Regions from separate parts of the Thalassospira sp. UBA848 genome, predicted to be linked through region 1. Evidence: predicted binding sites of a transcription regulator. Region 1 holds the regulator's gene; the other holds the start of a gene.

Region 1 (4,620 bases):
CACGCCAAACATGCACAACCCGATGAAAAGCACCGTGCCCAGCAACATGGTGCCACCATCCCGAACAACAGTTACGCGCGCGGCCGCCACAGGCTTAAGCAACGCAACCGCCCCGAGAATAAGCAAAATATTGGCGATGTTGGAACCAACCACGTTGCCCATGGCAATATCGGCCGTGCCTTTGAGTGCGGCATTCAGGGATACGACAAATTCGGGTGCCGACGTGCCGGCCGCCACAATCGTCAAACCGACAATCACCTTGGAAACGCCCAGCAAAAGGGCCAGACCAACCGCACCCCGCACAATAAATTCACCACCCGCCGTCAATAAGACAAGGCCCGCGACGATCTGAAGATAGGGGATAAGCTGTTCCAAAATATATGCTCGTCTGAAAAGCGATTAAACCGGCCCTTGATCGGGCTCGCGGAAGATGGCATTTGGCAGACCGGATGGCAAGCCATCAGAAGATGACATTCTTCACGACCTGGCAACATGTCCCGGACGTCTTATGGCATTTCGCGTTCATGGGGATGCGTACCGTTCTGGTGGAAGTTCTGTGAATTTCGCAATTGCGCTAAATTTACCCACGACTGGCAGGGTTATTTTCGTTATCCTGTTATTCTCGTTATTTTCAGATATTTAAGCCCTGACTACAGGGCCTGAAACCCAGTGACTGTTTGACCGCCTTCCGGATCGTTTTTCGCCATGCATCACAGCGTCCTGTTCGAGCTGTTCCTTATTCTGACTGCCGCAATCATTGCGGTGCCCATCGCTCACAAGCTGCGTGCCAATTCGATCATCGGCTTTCTGATTGGTGGTTTCTTTATCGGCCCGTTTGGCTTTGGCCTGATTAGTGAACGTGAAGACATCTCCACGGTTGCAGAACTTGGCGTTGTTTTTCTGCTGTTCATGATCGGTTTGGAACTGTCGCGCGAACGATTGCGCGTTATTGGCGGGCGGTTTGCCGCACTTGGGCTGTTTCAGATACTTGTCTCGATGCTCGCCCTTCTGGGCCTGATGATCGTTATGGAATTTGCCCTGCCAACCGCGCTGGTCATTGCAGGCGCACTGGCATTGTCATCAACGGCCATCATCCTCAAACAGCTTTCTGATGACCGGCAGCTCAATACCCGGTTCGGGCGCGCGGCCCTTGCCATCCTGCTTTTGCAGGACGTGGCGGTTGGCCCGTTCCTGATCATGGTGCAGGCCGCAGGCGATGCGGGGACTGAAACAAGCCCGTGGATCAGCATCTTGCTTGGTTTCGGGGCGGTTGCCTTGCTGTTGCTGGTCGGGCGTTATTTGTTGCCACGTCTGTTTCGCTATATCGCCTCTCTTAAAAATCCGGAACTGTTTGCCATTGGCACATTGTTTGTCGTTCTGGCGGCCAGCACACTTACCGAAGTGTCCGGGCTTTCCATGGCGCTTGGCGCCTTCATTGCCGGTGTGATGCTGGCCGAAACCGAATTCCGCCATCAGATCGAAGCCGACATTGCGCCGTTCCGTGGTGTGTTCCTGTCGCTGTTCTTCATGTCGGTGGGCATGTCGGTCAATGTCGACGTGGTCTACAACGAATTTGGCACCATCATGATGTGGCTGGTGTTGCTGCTGGTGATCAAGACGGCCGTGCTTTTTGTTCTGGCACGCGCGATCAAGTTTGAAACCGGTTCTGCCATTCGTGTCGCGCTTAGCCTTGCGGCGGGTGGCGAATTTGCCTTTGTGATGTTTGCACTGGCCGCGCAAAACGGGGCGGTGCCACTTGATATTGCGGCGATGCTGATCCCGGTGGTGGCGATTTCGATGGCGCTGACCCCGACCCTGATCAGTCTGGGCCACAAGATCGAGGAAAAGCTGCATCCCAAAGAAGAAGACCAGCTTGGCAGGATTTCCGAGGAATCCGAGGGCATTCATCAGCATGTTCTGGTGATCGGCAGCGGCCGTGTTGGTCGGGTTCTGGCACGGTTGCTCAAAACCCGCAACATCCCGTTCCTTGTCCTTGATAGTGACGCACAGCAGGTTTCGCGGGGGCGGGCAGAAGGCCTTCCGGTTTACTTTGCCGACGGGTCCAGACCGGAAACTTTCCGGGCTGCACATACGGATGAAGCAAAAATTGCGGTTGTTGCCATGGGGAACCCGCATGCCACGGAAAAAACCGTTGCCCTTTTGCGACAACATTACCCGCATCTGAAGATCTTTGCCCGTGCGCAGGACATCACCCATATCGGGCCACTGTCGCGCCATGGCGCGGATGCCGCCATTCCCGAAGTTCTCGAAACCGGCTTGCGGTTATCCGATCATGTTTTGGCCGCCTGCGACGTACCACAAGAAGATATCGATGCGGAAATCGCCAAGTTCCGCCGCGCGGATATGTTGTTGATGAACGAACTGGCCCCGCGCATGCAGCGCAAACAGGCCAGCGGGGATGCCAAGGAAAGCGGCACCAAGGACAGCACCACCAAGGACAAGCCCTGATCATCAACAGGACGAAACAAAAAACCCCCGTTGATACATGCAACGGGGGTTTTTTGATGACGTCGGTCGGGAAAATGACGTTTAGACGGCGGTTTCTGCATCCAGTGCATAACCGGCCGCACGGACGGTGCGGATGATATCGCGCGTACCCTTGACGTCGTTCAACGCCTTGCGCAGGCGGCGTATGTGAACATCAACCGTGCGGGTTTCGACATAGATGTTCGGGCCCCAAACAGCGTTAAGCAGCTGTTCGCGAGAGAAAACACGCCCCGGATGTTCCAGGAAATAGCGCAAAAGACGGAATTCCGTCGGGCCAAGATGGATGGCCTTGCCGTTGCGACTGACACGATGGGCGGCGAGATCCATTTCGATATCGGAATAGATCAACTGCCCTTGTGGTTGCGCCGGACCGGATCGGCGTAGCAAAGCGCGGATGCGGGCCAGCAATTCACCAATGGCAAACGGCTTGGTGACATAGTCATCAGCCCCGGTATCAAGACCGCGGATACGATCACCTTCTTCGCCACGGGCCGTAACCATGATCACCGGCAAATCGCGGCTTTCAGGTTTGCGACGGATCTGGCGGCAGACTTCGATACCCGACATCACCGGCAGCATCCAGTCGAGCAAAACAAGATCGACATGGGTTTCTGCCAGAATTTTCAACGCTTCGTCACCGTCTCCGGCTTCGACAACCTGCATCCCCTCTCGTTCGAGGTTGTAGCGCAACATGGTTACGATTGCAGCCTCGTCCTCGACGATAAGAACCGTTGGGTCCATCTTCCTATGCTCCAGTGTCACTCATTCGGTTCGACGACCGCGAAATTCGCAGCGTCGTTTTTTGGCCGATCAATCCCCGGCAGGTCTTCGCCCTTGATCCGGTAATAGATCGTCTCGGCGATGTTGGTGGCGTGGTCGCCAATACGTTCGATGTTCTTGGCGATGAACAACAGATGGGTCGACGCGGTAATGTTGCGCGGATCTTCCATCATGTAGGTCAGCAATTCGCGGAACAGCGAATTGTACATGTCGTCCACTTCCTGATCGCGTTCCCAAACCCGGTGGGCCTTTTCAGCGTCGCTTTCGATATAGGCGTCCAGAACATCCTTGATGATTTCCTGGGCCAGCTTGGCCATGTTCGGGATCGCCTGAACCGGGCGGATCGGCGGGATCTGGTTCAGAACCTGTGCGCGTTTGGCGATGTTCTTTGCCAAATCACCGATGCGTTCAAGATCGTTTGACAGCTTAAGGGCCGTAACGACCTGACGCAGGTCATCTGCCATCGGCTGACGCAGGGCCAGAAGACGGACGGCAAAGTCCTGTACTTCCTGTTCAAGAACGTCGATGCGCTGATCGGACAGGATGACTTTCTCGGCCAACTCGGAATCGCGTTTAACGATGGAACGGATCGACGAAATAAGCTGGCTTTCGGCAAGCCCGCCCATCTGCGAAATGATGTTGTTCAGACGGGTCAGTTCCTCGTCGAACGAACTTACGATATGGGTATGATCTTCAGCCATTTATGCGTACTCCTGGTGTCGCTTAACCGAAGCGGCCGGTAATGTAACCCTTGGTGCGTTCGTCCTTCGGGTTGGTAAAGATTTGATCGGTTTCGCCAACTTCAACCAGCTTGCCAAGGTGGAAGAACGCGGTGCGCTGCGACACACGGGCGGCCTGCTGCATGGAGTGGGTGACGATCACAATCGTGTAGTTCGAACGCAACTCATCGATCAGTTCCTCGACCTTGGCGGTCGCAATCGGATCAAGTGCCGAGCACGGCTCATCCATCAGGATGACTTCCGGGCTGACGGCCACCGCACGCGCAATGCAAAGACGCTGCTGCTGACCACCGGAAAGACCAGTTGCAGGCGACTGCAGGCGGTCTTTGACTTCCTTGAGAAGACCGGCACGTTCAAGCGAGGTCATGACGATTTCGTCAAGTTCATCGCGCGAATTGACCAAGCCATGAATACGCGGGCCATAGGCCACATTGTCATAGATGGTTTTCGGGAACGGGTTCGGTTTCTGGAACACCATACCGATGCGCGCGCGCAGCTGAACCACGTCAATGCGCTTGTCATAGATATCGCGACCATCAAGGGTGACTTCACCCTTGAGGGTGACACCGTCAATCGTGTCATTCATCCGGTT
Region 2 (4,620 bases), on a different contig from region 1:
GGATCATGCCAAGAACCGCACCACTGATTGATGCGATCAGGATTTCGGTTTCGGCCAGAATGATTTCGCCGACGACTTTTTCAAAGATGTTCTTTTCTGCCACCACCAGTTCTTGTTTCAGCGCCTCGGCATCGGCGATGATGCCCTCGGACGCTTCGCGCATGGTGCCATGAACGGTCGCGACAATTTCCAGTTCATCAGCCCGGATCTTGTCAAATACCTGCCGGTAATCAGCGAACAGTTCCTTGGCTTCGTTAAGGACGGCGACAAGTTCACCAGACAATGGTTGATCCCCGATGCGGCCCAGTGCGGCTTCAAGTTTGGCAAATTCGTCGGCAGATTTGGCACCGAAACTGTCATCCTGACGACCAATCAGGATATTGGCGTAAAGCCTTGCTAGAAGGGCATGCTCGCGCGCGGCCACAGTGCGTTTAAGCAGTTCGATATCGCCGGTATCCTCGGCATGTGCCACCAGCTTGTCCAGATCGGTAACGATCTTGATCCCGTCTGGTTCCAGGCGATCAAGGATCAGGGAATGATACTCGTCACTGAGGCTTTTGGCCGAAGCAAAGCTTGCAAGATAAACGTCAAGCTCCTGACCGATATGCTTGATGCGGCTCCGGTGCTCTTCGCCGATAAACTGCTCGTGTGCATCTTCAAGCATCAGCTCAAGCTGTTTGGCATAAGTAATCACTGCTTCGGCATCTGCCGGGTCTGCGGTATTGGCAAACTCACGTGCATGGCTGTTAAAGCGCAGGAACTGTGTTTCGATCTCGCTGATCAGGGCTGCTTCTTCGACATAATGTGCGTATTCATCGACATCATGCGACACCGCCACGAAGGTAAAATAAGCAAACCCCAGCGCGGCAATCAGAATTGCCAACACCACCGTAAAACCAGCAAGAATTTTTGATTTTATCCGCATATTAGCCAACCCACCTGAGTTAAGAACCAAAGCAGAGGACCCCGAAACCATTGTCATTCTCCATATAGGGCGAAGACCGTTATCAATTTCGCCAGCTCAGACTAATGCAACGCGCAACGCCCCCCCTATCCCCAAACGAGGACGGGGAATAACCAGGCATACATACCGCCCTGAAATGAAAGTGGGGAAAGGAAATGCAACTTCAAGGAGACATTCTTCTTTCATCACAAAAAGAAGTTCAACCGGATCAATTAATGACCAGATGATGAGGCACACTGATCCACAGGCATCAATTTCCGCCATACAAGCTGGTTGAATTTTATTGCTAAGCCATGCTCGCAACACGCCGCGCCGGTAGTGTCTCAACTGCCCAGTCGGGGTGTCTGCTAGTCTGCGGCAATGCGAAGCAAATCCTTCGGAACATCATCCGATCCGGATGCAAGCGCCGCATATGCTGGCGGCACCATCAACCTTACCGGATAGGGTGACAGACTGATTTCACAAGGTAGTTTACCCGCACTTTCCCCATCAATCTGCAGCGGTGCCGGTCCGCAATGACTGTTGATCGTGATGCGCTCTGCCCGGACCACCGAAACATCACTTTGTACATGCAAGCGGTTCAAGGTCAGCGCCAAGCCATAACGCGACAGGGCACCGATCCCGTTACCGGGCATCATGACCACATCAAGGCTGTTCTCGGTCAAGCTGGCTTCTGGCGAGATGATAAATGCCCCGCCATAATGGCGGGCATGGGTCACGACCACACCCGACACCCGGTAATGTTCCCGACCGATATTGACTTCAAAATCACGATGACGCGGAAAGAAGATGTTGCGCAGTCCTTCAAGAACATAGGCTCCCTTGCCGATCAGGCGTTTCAGGCGCAGCGATACATTGGCCACCGTATCCGCATCGGCGCCCATGCCGACCATCAAAAAGAATGCCCGGCCATTAACCAGTCCCGGACGCACCCAGACCATGCCGGGATTGTTGATGTAATCGGCAATCGCCCTTGCCTTGACCTCAAGACCGACCTCAACCGCCAGCACATTGGCCGTTCCAAGCGGAATAATACCAAGTGGCGGGACTTCGTGCCCTTCGATCTGGGCATCAAGCAGCCCGTTCAGCGCCTCATTCAAGGATCCATCACCGCCCGCAACAAACAGACGTTGATGCGCGCGGACCTTGCGCGCCAGTTCACGGGCGTGTCCCGGATGGGTGGTTTGAAGCAAGTCCACTTTGACACCGGCATGTTGCAATATCTGGGACAAAAACCGTTGTTTGTTGCCCCCGGCACGCGGATTAAAGATGACAGTCACGTCCGTATCGGGCATCTGGACCAACTTCCGAAATAAAAATGAAATAAATTTTTCATGCGCCCTAACATATGAAATAAAAATTGTAACAGTTGCTTTACAGAACCGCGAAATTTCTGTGAACGGGTTATATAATCGCATGATTTGTTTTAAACGGATACTGGTTGGGGACAGTATTCGGCAAGACAAATTGTCGAATTCCAGCCGTCCTTTTGGCAGGATACGGAGGAGCGGCAATGACAGCGATGACGCTGCAACCGCATTACCGCACGGTCTGGATTTCAGACGTCCATTTGGGGACACGTGGATGTCAGGCAGACCTTCTATTGGATTTCCTCAACGAAGTAACGGCAGACACCTATTATCTGGTCGGTGACATCATTGACGGCTGGCGACTCAAGAAAAGCTGGTACTGGCCGGAAAGTCATCATGCCGTGATCACGACAATCATGGAAAAGGCAAAGAATGGCGCCAAAGTCATCTTCGTCCCCGGCAACCATGATGAATTCGCCCGTGAGTTTGTCGACATGACATTCGGCCATGTCGACGTCAAAATGAACGACATCCACATCACGGCTGATGGCAAACGCCTGCTTGTCATTCATGGCGATGAATTTGACGGGGTCGTCAAATATGCTAGGTGGCTCGCCTATCTGGGTGATACCGCATACAACCTTGCCATCACCCTGAACCGCCATTTCAACAACCTGCGCCGTCGCCTCGGCTATGGGTACTGGTCGCTTTCGGCCTATCTCAAGAACCGGGTCAAAAACGCTGTTCAGTTCATCTGCAACTTTGAAAATGCCGTCGCCCACGAAGCTGCAAAACGCAAGGTGGACGGTGTGGTTTGCGGACACATCCATCACGCTGAAAAGCGCGAAATCGGTGATGTGCTCTATTGCAATGACGGGGACTGGGTCGAAAGCTGCACTGCCCTTGTCGAAGACATGGATGGCAAGCTTGAATTGCTGCACTGGGCTGAAATGCGCCAGATGGCGATGAGCCATTCAAGTCCCGGTCGCGACGCCGCAAGCGCGCCTTCGCTTGGCCTTGGCAAACTGATTTCCATGTTCCGCACCGCCCATAATTCGGGCTCTTCTGCATCAGGCTCATCGAAAAAGGGCAATGATGCACCGATTGGAAAGACTGCATGAAAATACTGATCGTAACCGATGCCTGGTATCCGCAGGTCAACGGTGTAGTCCGTACCCTTGAAACCGTACGGGGCGAGTTGGGCGAGATGGGGCATGACGTTCATGTCATCTCACCCGATCAGTTTAAAACCATCCCCTGCCCGACCTATCCGGAAATCCGGCTGGCCCTTTTTGCCAAGCGCAAAATGGCCAAAATGATCGAGGCCCTTCATCCCGTCGCCATTCATATTTCAACAGAAGGGCCACTGGGTCAGGCTGCACGGGCCTATTGCCTGAAAAACGGCATTCCGTTTTCGACCGCCTATCACACGCGCTTCCCGGAATATATTCATGCCCGCTGGCGTCTGCCGCTTTCGATCCTTTATCGCGGCATGAAGCACTTCCACGGCAAATCGCAATCGGTCATGGTCGCGACCGAAACCCTGCGTCAGGAACTGTCCGACTGGGGCTTTAACAACCTGCACATCTGGTCACGCGGTGTGGATCTTGATCTGTTCCGCCCACGACCGGACGCGAGCTTTGGTGACTTCCCCAAACCGCACTGGCTGTTTGTTGGCCGTGTCGCGGTGGAAAAGAATATCGGCCATTTCCTTGACCTTGATTTGCCCGGCACAAAGTTCGTTGTTGGCGACGGCCCGCAGCTGAATGAACTCAAGGGCAAGTATCCCAACGCGCAGTTCCTTGGCAAAAAAGTTGGTGAGGAACTGGCGACAGCATTCGCCGCGGCGGATGTTTTTGTCTTCCCCAGCAAGACCGACACATTCGGGCTGGTGATCCTTGAGGCACTGGCATCAGGCACCCCGGTTGCCGTCTTCCCTGTTCAGGGACCAGCAGACATCGTGCGCGACACCAAGGCCGGGGCGATTGATGCCGATCTTCGCGAGGCTGCCTTGGCCGCACTGGATCTGAAAAGCGAAGATGCCCGCGCACTGGCCGAACAATATAGCTGGCGGAACTCGGCCAACCAGTTCCTGCACAATCTCGCACCGTTTTCCGGTGGATTTGACGGGATCAAGGCGGTGCGTGTGTCGCTGGATGATGTTGCATGCGCCAGCACGACAAGGCCGGATGCAACCGCCGACGACCGGGGTACCGACGCAAATACAGGGACCGCGCCCATCGGCCAACCTGCACAATAGGCCGGGCATTCAAGCCTAACGGTAAAGGCTTTTGCGCAACGTCCGATAGGCCCAAAGCCCGTTCAGCGCATCTGTGCCCAGCCAAC

The links. Region 1 encodes PhoB, which activates phosphate uptake and scavenging genes when phosphate is short. Its sites were predicted from a motif close to TNTCATAAAACTGTCA; they were not measured.
Region 2: B2R48_RS07290 (diacylglycerol/lipid kinase family protein) is a predicted target of PhoB. The motif match lies at 2,273-2,288, and genes of this name have one in related genera.

The regions. Positions count from the first base shown of each region.
Region 1 is NZ_DBGS01000135.1:28,473-33,092, forward strand. Features, by position in the region: gene B2R48_RS18430 (calcium/sodium antiporter) at 1-375, opposite strand, end outside; gene B2R48_RS18435 (cation:proton antiporter) at 706-2,469, shown strand; gene phoB (phosphate regulon transcriptional regulator PhoB) at 2,551-3,249, opposite strand; gene phoU (phosphate signaling complex protein PhoU) at 3,267-3,989, opposite strand; gene pstB (phosphate ABC transporter ATP-binding protein PstB) at 4,012-4,620, opposite strand, start outside.
Region 2 is NZ_DBGS01000055.1:41,843-46,462, reverse strand. Features, by position in the region: partial or broken gene B2R48_RS07295 (HAMP domain-containing protein) at 1-925, opposite strand, end outside; gene B2R48_RS07290 (diacylglycerol/lipid kinase family protein) at 1,312-2,259, opposite strand; gene B2R48_RS07285 (UDP-2,3-diacylglucosamine diphosphatase) at 2,478-3,395, shown strand; gene B2R48_RS07280 (glycosyltransferase family 4 protein) at 3,392-4,534, shown strand; gene B2R48_RS07275 (hypothetical protein) at 4,550-4,620, opposite strand, start outside.